Regions from separate parts of the Mycolicibacterium goodii genome, predicted to be linked through region 1. Evidence: riboswitches for the same ligand, from Rfam matches in the RefSeq annotation. Region 1 holds a riboswitch; each other region holds the start of a gene.
The links. A riboswitch is a leader RNA that binds a small molecule or an ion and turns the genes downstream of it on or off. The one in region 1 is predicted to bind cobalamin.

Region 1 (3,269 bases):
CCCTGGTTGAAGCCGGATATCAACCGGAGGTTGCGTACTTCGAATGTCTGCACGAACTCAAGCTGATCGTCGACCTCATGTACGAAGGCGGCATCGCCAAGCAGCGTTGGTCCTGCTCGGACACGGCCGAATTCGGCGACTATGTGTCCGGGCCTCGGGTCATCACACCCGAGGTGAAGAAGCATATGAAGGCGGTGCTCGATGACATCGTCGACGGTACCTTCGCCAAGCGTTTCATCGAGGACCAGGACAGGGGAGCACCGGAATTCAACTCGCTGCGCTCGGAGGGTGAGAAACACCCGATCGAGGAGACCGGTCGGCAACTGCGCCAACTGATGGGTTGGATCCAGCAGCGCGACAACGATTATCAGGGGACCGCTGCGCGAGGTTAGCCATGCGACAGATGCGGCGGGATCCGGGCAACGGGGCGCCGACCGGAACCTTGACCGAGGGGATGAAGCTGGTTATTGCAACCGAGCGCCCCTGGGTCGGCGAACTCTACTGCGTACGGGGTCGAATCCCCAGACTGCGGTTCAGCTCAGTCGAGACGTTCTGCACTGCGTTTCTGCAGGCCACTGGATGGGAGCTGACATCGGCGCCTCGTTCGGCCAGTTCTCCTGCAGTCAGCGCAGAGGCGACCTCCGGACTCCGCCCCACGCAGAAGTTCATCGTCTCAGCGACAGGTGCGTGGACGGGCGAAATCTACCGAACTCGGCGGGGCCTGAGGCATTTCGGGTTCACGTCGTTTGAAGGATTCGTACACGCGGTGTTGTCAATCACGGGTTGGCGATTGACCGTGACCTGTCCAGCGGGGACACCGGAAGCTATCCAGCCCAGCGCAACTCGCCGATCTGTCGAGAGGTGTTCAGGGGTCGCCCGCGTGTAGCGATCACCGAGGCCGCCTCATCGCCGTCTCCGGAGGCGATGGCCTCGACCAGTGCCGCCATCTCCTCAACGGGAGTCGACCGGTCACTTCCAACCTGTCGTCCAAGTTCGACGAAAATAGAAGCAGCCAGGGCGTTTCCGGACACCGATCCGATCAAACTCAGCAGCTGGCGGTCCAGGGCTGCACGTTCGGGTGGCTCAGTTGTAGCCTCCGCATGCGCAACCAATGTGCGCATCAGGTCGACCTCGTCGCGGGTTGCCTTGACCGCAGCTGCGCTTGCGGCAGACTGCTCGAAAGCCTTACGGACCTCGGCAATGTCTTCAGCGGAAAACGACCCATGAGGAAGATGCAGTCGAAGCACCATGGAGATTCCGACAGTTCCATGGCGAACGAGTACCGATCCCGCGGCGGGTCCCGAACCGGTACCGGTTTCCAAGACCCCGATCGCCTCGAGAATCCGCAGCGCTTCGCGTACCGCTCCCCTGCTGACACCCAGCGAATCAGCCAGGAGCCGCTCGGGGGGCAGACGGTCGCCCGCCGTGAGTTCGCCGCCTTTGATCCGGCGCTCGATCTCGGCGATCACCCGCTCATGAGTGCGTATGCGTGGCAGCGGATTCCACTGCTGTGGGGGTAATTGCGCATCGGCGGTCGCCATGAGTCCTCCTGCAGGGATTCCGCGTCCCTGATATGCGGATGGGATGCGGGCCTTCAGGTCTGACTTCACTCCTACAGGAGTGACACAGTAGCGCGACTGTGCTGGAATCTCACCAGCTTCCTCGGGCTCGCAGGTTCATCGTAACCGATGAGGGCACCAAGGGCCAGTTTGTCCGCAGTTTGATACGCCGCCAGGCGTTTTTGGGCTACGCAGTGAAAGCAGGGTTTGTCGCTGCCCGTTTGAGCGCATCTCGCAACCCAGCCGTGGAGGTCGGGCGACTGGTTGGGGGCAGCACGCCGTCCCGGATCAGGTCACTGGTCAGCGAGAGAAGCCATGGTGTTTGCAACCGTGCCGCCGCAACAAGATTCGCGTCGTCCAGGATGCTCAGTGGTGTTCCTTGTCGAATCACGCCGTCGTGCATCACTGCAACGAAATCTGCCCATTGGAGGGCAAGCGCGGTGTCGTGTGTCGACAGGGCGACGGTGGTGCCGGCCTTCTCCAGGATCTCCAAGGTCGAAAAAAGCTCGTCGACTCCTGCCGGGTCGACGCCGGCCGTCGGTTCGTCGAACAGCAGTACGCACGGACGCATCGCGATCGCGCCGGCGATCGCGACACGTTTGCGCTCGCCGAAGGAAAGTTGATGGATCGGACGATGGCGCAAATCATCGAGTGACAACAAGTTCAGTGCCGAATCCACCCGGGACCGAATCTCGGCCGCGGACAGACCCAAATTCATCGGACCGTAGGCGACGTCGTCGGCAACATCGGCAGAGAACAACTGATCGTCCGGGTTCTGGAACACCAGCTGAACGGTTTGACGGTGCGCTCGAAGTGCGCGCCGCGACCAGTCCATCGTCGTGCCGTCGACAGAGATTTCACCCGCTGTCGGCTTCAAGGTGCCTGCGAGGCACTGCAACAGTGTGCTCTTACCTGACCCGTTCGCCCCCAGCAGCGCAACCCGAGAACCTGGCCGCACATCGACGTCGGCTCCGGTGAGGACTTCGGCGCCGGGGGTGTAGGAGAAACGCAGTCCCCGTCCGGTGAGGTGGCGGTGGCTCATCGCACCACCACATGGGACGCAAGCGACAAGGCGATCACCATTGTGTTTGTCAATGTAGCTCCGAAAATGAATCGCGTTGACACAGGGCGCTTATCGGGCTTGGCAGACGTTGCGCCGACCTCCCGGCCGGACAGTCCGCGTTCGAGCGCGTATGCCCGTTGCCAGGCACGCGTGAGCACAGCGGCGATCAGCAATCCGGCTGACCTGAGCGAGCGCCGGGCGTTGGAGTATCCGAGTCGCCCGGTCTGTGATCTGCGCACGACTGTCAGGGATTCCAGCAGTAGAAACACCATCCGGTACATGACGGTGATGACATCAACACACGCGGCAGGCAGGCCGACCCGTCGCAGGGCATTCGTGAGGTCGCTCATCGGTGTTGTCGAGGCGAACAACAGCATCGCCGCGGTCGCGGCAAATGAGCGTGCCACCGTGGCGCCGGCGGCAAGCAGCGCAGACCCGCTCGTTGTCAGCGGCGGCCAGGACGAGTTCGGGGTGAATGCCGTGGACAGCCCGGCCACCAGGATGAAAAGCCCTGGCACCCGCAGCATCCTCTGGAGATGGAGGATCGGCACGCCGGCGTGGCGCGCTGCGGTGCAGACGGTCGTCATGACAATCACCGTCGTAGGCCATGGCGGGAGCAACAGCGCGCACATCATCAGGCCGCCGCA
Region 2 (3,269 bases), 2.4 Mb from region 1:
CGATCTCACCGGCGATGGCTTCGCGTCCCTGCGTGAGGCCGCGCGCCAGCGCGACGACCTCGGTGACCTTCTCGAACCCGAAGGCCAGCCAGCTGCGCAGCGCAGGGTCGAGCTCCGACTCGGCGTCGAGGGTGTAGGGCACATGCAGTGTCGAGCACGACGTGGAGACGGCGAGGTTGCCGACGGACCCCAGTAGTGACGCCAATGTCCCCAACGCCGACTGCAGGTCGGTGCGCCAGATGTTGCGGCCGTCCACGACGCCGGCGACGACGGTCTTGGTCGTGAGTTCCGGTACGGCGGCTACCGCAGCGGCTGTCCCGGCCACCAGGTCGACGCCGATCGCCTCGACCGGCGTGCGGGCCAGTGTCGGCAGCGCGTCGGTGAGCTCACCGAAGTAGCTCGCGACGAACAGAGCGGGCCGCTTCGCCAGCCCGCCGAGGACCTTGTAGGTCTGCCCGGCCAGCTCGGCCGCGTTGTCGAGGATGTCGGTAACCAGCACGGGCTCGTCGATCTGCACCCACTGCACGCCCTCGTCGGCGAGCAGCCCCAACAGTTCGCCGTACACGCCCACCAGCTCGCCGAGTCGGGAGATCGGGGCAACGGCCCCGCCGACGGCCTTACTCAGCGCCAGGAATGTGATGGGTCCGACCAGGACCGGGCGTGCTGAAATACCGAGTGCCCGTGCCTCTCTCAGCTCTTCGATGACTTTGGCGGGGTTGAGGGCGAAGCTGGTGTCTGGACTGAGTTCGGGGACGATGTAGTGGTAGTTGGTGTCAAACCACTTGGTCATCTCCAGTGGAGCGATGTCGGTGCCGTCGTAGGTGCCGCCTCGCGCGGCGGCGAAGTAGCGGTCCAGATCGTCGGCCACTCCGGATACGCGGGGAGGTAAAGCGCCGACCAGGACCGCGGTGTCGAGCACGTGGTCGTAATAGGAGAAGGTGTTCACCGGAACGGAATCCAGCCCGGCGGCGGTCAGCGATTCCCAGGTGTCGCGGCGGATCTTGGCCGCGACCGACTCCAGTCCGCTGCGGTCGAGGTTGCCGGCCCAGTACTTCTCCACGGCCCGTTTCAATTCGCGGTGGGGACCGATGCGGGGAGAGCCGAGAATTGTGGCGGTGAAGGGTGTTGTTGCGCTCATGAGACGTCCTGTTTGATGCGAGGGAAGGCCATCGCCGGTAGACGTCGAACCGAAGGCGGCTGACCACGACAGGTCGACCGATTCGGCCAATGCCCATTCCACGAGGCGATGAACCACCGGGCGCGGCGCACCCGGTACGGCTGGCAGGTCTTCGGACTCACAGGCGCGTGCGCTGACGCACACCTACTGGCCGTCGCTTCCCAGCCCCGAGGCGGGGCCAGTGCTGATGACGGCGGTCGTTCCTGCATACCGCTGCGGGACAGTCCCGGATTCTCACCGGGTTCCCTCTCGTTCCGCACCTGTGACAGCACACGGAACTCGATGGCCGGTACGGGCGTTCGTCGAGCACCTGTAGCGGACAAACCAGCTGCGGCTGCAGCGTACCTCTACCGGGCTGTCGGCAGCGACCCTGACCGATCGTCGTTTCGGCGGTCCAGCCACTCGGCCAGGGATCGGCCAGCCTCCAGCACATGGCGCTCGGCGATCGCGCGGGCCCGGACGGGATCGCGTTTCTCCAGCGCGTCGATCAGCTCTTCGTGCTCGGACAGCGAGTGCTTCTCGTGCTCGGGGAACAGGACCAGGAAGTTGGTGGGGACCACGCGTGCCGCCTGCTTGATCGCAGCGAGCAGCCTTGGGGAGTGGGCGGCGCGGTGAAGGGCTTGGTGGAAACGCCAGTTCGCTTCACCGATGGCGTCGTCGCCGCAGTGTTCGGCGACGCCGGCGGCCAATGCCCGCAGCTGGTCGAGTTCGTCGTCGGTGACCCGCTCGGCGGCCCAGGCCGCCGCCTGCCCGGTGAGGACTCCGAGGATTGTGAAGCTGTCGAGGACGTCGGCCGAGCTGATGCCGATTACCGTGATGCCACTGCGCGGGGCCACGCGTACCAGGCCCTCGAACGACAGCTCGAGCAACGCCTCGCGCACCGGCGTTCGACTGGTGGCGAACTCGGCGGTGATCGCGTCGAGGTCGATCCGCGTTCCGGCAGGTAGCGCGCCGGTGAGGATGCGGTTGCGGAGCTCTCGGGCAGCGCGTTCGCGCACCGTTCCGCCGATGTCCATGCCGACCACCCGACGATCCTAGCAAGCGCCACATCTAGTGTTTGAAATCTGATATATCAGGTGTTAGATTGCAGTCTATGGGTCAGCGTCGCACCGACAAGATGTCTCTGGTTGCTTTCATGCAGGCGGGAAGCACCTCCGTGTATGCCGGATCGTGGCGGCACCCCGCCACCGAACACGGCTATCTCGACGCGGCGTACTACGCCAAAGTCGGGCGGCAGCTGGAGGAAGGCTGCTTCGATCTGATGTTCTTCGACGACCGACTTGCGATGCCCGGCATCTACGGCGGTTCGGTCGCCGAAGCGGTCCGATACGGCGCGCGCCCGGTCAAACTCGACCTCAGCGTCATCCTCGGCGTACTCGCCCAAGCGACATCGCACATCGGCCTCGGCGCCACGTATTCGACGACGTACTACCAGCCGTTCCACGTCGCGCGGACGTTCGCCAGCCTGGATCACCTGTCGCGCGGACGGGCCGCATGGAATGTGGTGACCTCCGTCAACGACAGCGAGGCCCAGAATTTCGGCGTCGATGCCCATCTGGGCCACGACGAACGCTATGACCGCGCAGACGAGTTCCTCGACGTGGTCACCGGACTGTGGGACACCTGGGACGACGACGCCATCCGGCACGACCGGGCCGGTGGCATGTATGCCGACCCCGACAAGGTGCACGAACTCCGGCACCAGGGCAAATACTTCTCGGCTCGCGGACCGCTGACGGTACCCCGGACCCCGCAGGGCCGGCCGGTCATCCTGCAGGCCGGGTCCTCGGGACGGGGACGCGACTTCGCCTCCCGCTGGGCGGAATTGATCTTCACCGGGGATCCCGGCCTGGCGATCGCACGAGAGCACTACGCCGACCAGAAGGCTCGTATCGCCGAAGCTGGACGCAACCCGTCGGCCGTGCGCATCTGCCCGATGGCCTATGCCGTGGTCGGCGAGAGCGAGTCGCACGCCAAGGAACGTGAGGCGATGTTCCTCCATGACCTCGTCGACCCGATGGCGTCGCTCACGCTGCTGTCGGAACTGATGAACTACGACTTCGCTGCGCATGGCCTGGATGATCCGGTGACC
Region 3 (3,269 bases), 2.1 Mb from region 1:
CGTGGGTCGTGAGCTTCCAGTTGAACTGGCCGCAGTTCCGCAGTTCGACCGCGGCGGGCTGGCTGCTGCAGATCGCCAAGCGGGCCTTCGCGCTCGCGCCCGTGGGCTAACCGCTGCGCAGGGTCCAGGCGCCGGCCCGGTGGTGCAGCACGGTGCGGCTGACCGGGGCGATGTCGATCCGCCAGAAGGACTTCGGCGGCGCGTCGAGCGCCACCAGGACCGCCGCGCGGATCACGGCCGGATGCGTCACCGCGACCAGCCTGCCGCGCCGCGTCGACACCGTCTGCATCCAGCGTCGTACCCGCTCGATGAGTTCGACGATCGATTCGCCGCCGTGCGGCGCGCGGGTGGGTTCGGTGAGCCAGACCGCGAGATCCGCGGGTTCGACGGCGCCGAGCGGCTTGCCGCGCCAGCCGCCGCAGTCCAGGTCGGCCAGCTCGGGGCGCACCTCGGCCGACAGGCCGAGCAGTTCGGCGGTCTGTACGGTCCGCTTCTCGGGGCCGCAGAGCACGGTGCCGGAGGCGCCAATCTGCCCGGTGCCGGAGGCGCCAATCTGCCCGGTGCCGGAGGCACTGATGTCCACGGTGCCGGTCTGGCGGTGACCCAGCTCGTTGAGTGGCTCGTCGGCGGGAAATCGTCCGGCTGCCAACGCGTCGGTCATCGCATGCGAGACCAGTGACAGCCGGACGACCTCACTCACGCCGAAAGGCCGGCCTGCTGACGGCGCGGACGTTCACCGAGCAGCCGGGCCGCCAGCGGTGCGAACACCAGCCCGATCGTCGCCCACATCACCAACTGCGTCAGGAATGCGTACAACCGGAACTCGTACAGGTCGTCCGCCGGGAACCCACCGAAGACGATGTGCCCGTGGTCCTCCAGCGGCCCCGGTGTCTCGTCGATCGTCGGCAGCACCAGCATCAAAACCGCCATCGCGACGATGTAGCCGCCTGCGCCCAGCAGCGTGGCGTTCCACGTGCCGAACTTCCCGACCAGTTGGCGGCCGAGATACACCGCCGCCACCAGCAGCGCCGCGCTCAACACGACCAGCAGCAGATACAGCAGCGTGCGCTGCTGGATCGTCTCGTCGAGGCTGACCGCAGGCGGGTTGGGCGGGTACTTCAGCGACGGCACCACATACAGCGACAGGAACATCCCGCCGGCCAGCAGCACCGAGAGCATCCTGGGCGAGAGCGCCCCCACGCGGCCGTACGCCACGCAGTAGGCCACCGCGAACAGCGCCCCCATCGCGACGGCGAACGCGATGACGCCGAAACCCAGCCCGATGTTGGCCTGGACACCGCGGCTGAACAGTTCCACCCCGTGGTCGTGGCCGCCGCCCGCGCCGTGGTCATGCGCGTGCGCCTCGCTGACGCCGTCCTCGAACGCGATGGCGCGGGCGATGACGGGTTCGACGAAGATCCGCGCGAAGACGAACGCGAGCAGGCCACCTAGGGCGCCGGCCAGAAGACCGCGCCCGATGATGTGCTTTTCCATATTCGATTGGCCCCTGCTAGGTGCTCAGTGGCATGGGAAGCCGAGCAGGTGCCTGGCGTCGTGCACGAACTCGTGCACGTAGGTGTTGTTGCCGAACACCGAAGTCGCGCCCTGATCGAGGCCGACGAAGTACAGCACAACCAGGGCCAGGACGGCCGTGAGGGACAGCCACAGCGCGGCCTTGGTGGCCGAGAGGTCGAGTGCCGGGGCGACGCTGTGGTGAGTCGGAGAGGTCGTCGGAGAGGTCATTGAGGAGATCCTTTCTGGGATTCCGCGTCCCAGTTCGAAGGAGTGACAAACGCAGGGTCTGACTTTCACAGTGGCGCGACCGTTCTGGATTCTCACCAGATTCCGGCGTCTGTCGATTACAGCAGCATCCTAAGCCACACAAAAGACCCCCGGGCAATGCCGGGGGTCTTCTGCAACTCGCTGTTTACCGATTGTCGATCACTCGGTGCCGGAGGCGGTGGCGCCGGAGGCACCGGCACCGGCCAGATCAGGCTCGGGCTCGGCGCGCTTCGGCCCACCCGTGAAGGTGAACTTGGCGTCCTCGCCCTGGCCTTCGCCGTCCCAGCCTTCGACGTCGACGGTCACCAGCTGGCCGGGGCCGATCTCCTCGAACAGGATCTTCTCGGAGAGCTGGTCCTCGATCTCGCGCTGGATCGTGCGGCGCAGCGGGCGGGCGCCCAGCACCGGATCGAATCCGCGCTTGGCCAGCAGCGCTTTCGCCTTCGGCGTCAGCTCCATCGTCATGTCCTTGGCCCGCAGCTGGTTGCCGACCCGGCCGATCATCAGGTCGACCATCTTGATGATCTCGTCCTGCGTCAGCTGATGGAACACGATGATGTCATCGATGCGGTTGAGGAACTCCGGGCGGAAGTGCTTCTTGAGCTCGTCGTTGACCTTCTGCTTCATCCGCTCGTAGTTGTTCTCACCACCACCCTGGCTGAAGCCGAGGCCGACCGCCTTGCTGATGTCGCTCGTACCGAGGTTCGAAGTGAAGATCAGCACGGTGTTCTTGAAGTCGACCGTGCGGCCCTGGCCGTCGGTGAGGCGGCCGTCCTCGAGGACCTGCAGGAGGCTGTTGTAGATCTCCTGGTGGGCCTTCTCGATCTCATCGAAGAGAACGACCGAGAACGGCTTGCGGCGCACCTTCTCGGTGAGCTGGCCGCCCTCCTCGTAGCCGACGTAGCCCGGAGGGGCACCGAACAGCCGCGAGGCGGTGAAGCGGTCGTGGAACTCGCCCATGTCGATCTGGATGAGCGCGTCGTCGTCGCCGAACAGGAAGTTCGCCAGCGCCTTGGACAGCTCGGTCTTACCGACACCGGACGGGCCGGCGAAGATGAACGAACCGGACGGACGCTTCGGATCCTTCAGGCCGGCGCGGGTGCGGCGGATCGCCTTGCTGACGGCCTTGACGGCGTCCTCCTGGCCGATGATCCGCTTGTGCAGCTCCTCCTCCATGCGCAGCAGCCGAGTCGTCTCCTCCTCGGTCAGCTTGAACACGGGGATGCCGGTCCAGTTGCCCAGCACCTCGGCGATCTGCTCGTCGTCGACCTCGGCGACCACGTCGAGGTCCCCGGAGCGCCACTGCTTCTCGCGCTCGGCACGCTGGGCGACGAGTTGCTTCTCCTTGTCGCGCAGCGCCGCGGCCTTCTCGAAGTCCTGCGCATCGATCGCGGACTCCTTCTCCCGGCGCGCGTCGGCGATCTTCTCGTCGAACTCGCGCAGGTCTGGCGGAGCGGTCATGCGGCGGATGCGCATCCGCGCGCCTG

Region 2: another riboswitch for cobalamin. It lies ahead of metE (5-methyltetrahydropteroyltriglutamate--homocysteine S-methyltransferase); the one in region 1 lies ahead of AFA91_RS34180 (FadR/GntR family transcriptional regulator).
Region 3: another riboswitch for cobalamin. It lies ahead of AFA91_RS10295 (CbtB domain-containing protein); the one in region 1 lies ahead of AFA91_RS34180 (FadR/GntR family transcriptional regulator).

What each region holds. Positions count from the first base shown of each region.
Region 1 covers NZ_CP012150.1:4,322,763-4,326,031, reverse strand. Annotated here, with positions in the region: gene ilvC (ketol-acid reductoisomerase) at 1-392, shown strand, start outside; gene AFA91_RS34180 (FadR/GntR family transcriptional regulator) at 825-1,541, opposite strand; adenosylcobalamin (AdoCbl) riboswitch at 1,543-1,686, opposite strand; gene AFA91_RS20190 (energy-coupling factor ABC transporter ATP-binding protein) at 1,747-2,601, opposite strand; gene cbiQ (cobalt ECF transporter T component CbiQ) at 2,598-3,269, opposite strand, start outside.
Region 2 covers NZ_CP012150.1:1,965,303-1,968,571, forward strand. Annotated here, with positions in the region: gene metE (5-methyltetrahydropteroyltriglutamate--homocysteine S-methyltransferase) at 1-1,138, opposite strand, end outside; cobalamin riboswitch at 1,282-1,456, opposite strand; gene AFA91_RS09155 (GntR family transcriptional regulator) at 1,525-2,193, opposite strand; gene AFA91_RS09160 (LLM class flavin-dependent oxidoreductase) at 2,271-3,269, shown strand, end outside.
Region 3 covers NZ_CP012150.1:2,220,103-2,223,371, reverse strand. Annotated here, with positions in the region: gene AFA91_RS10310 (serine hydrolase) at 1-110, shown strand, start outside; gene AFA91_RS10305 (histidine phosphatase family protein) at 107-700, opposite strand; gene AFA91_RS10300 (CbtA family protein) at 697-1,494, opposite strand; gene AFA91_RS10295 (CbtB domain-containing protein) at 1,519-1,743, opposite strand; adenosylcobalamin (AdoCbl) riboswitch at 1,748-1,871, opposite strand; gene clpC1 (ATP-dependent protease ATP-binding subunit ClpC) at 1,942-3,269, opposite strand, start outside.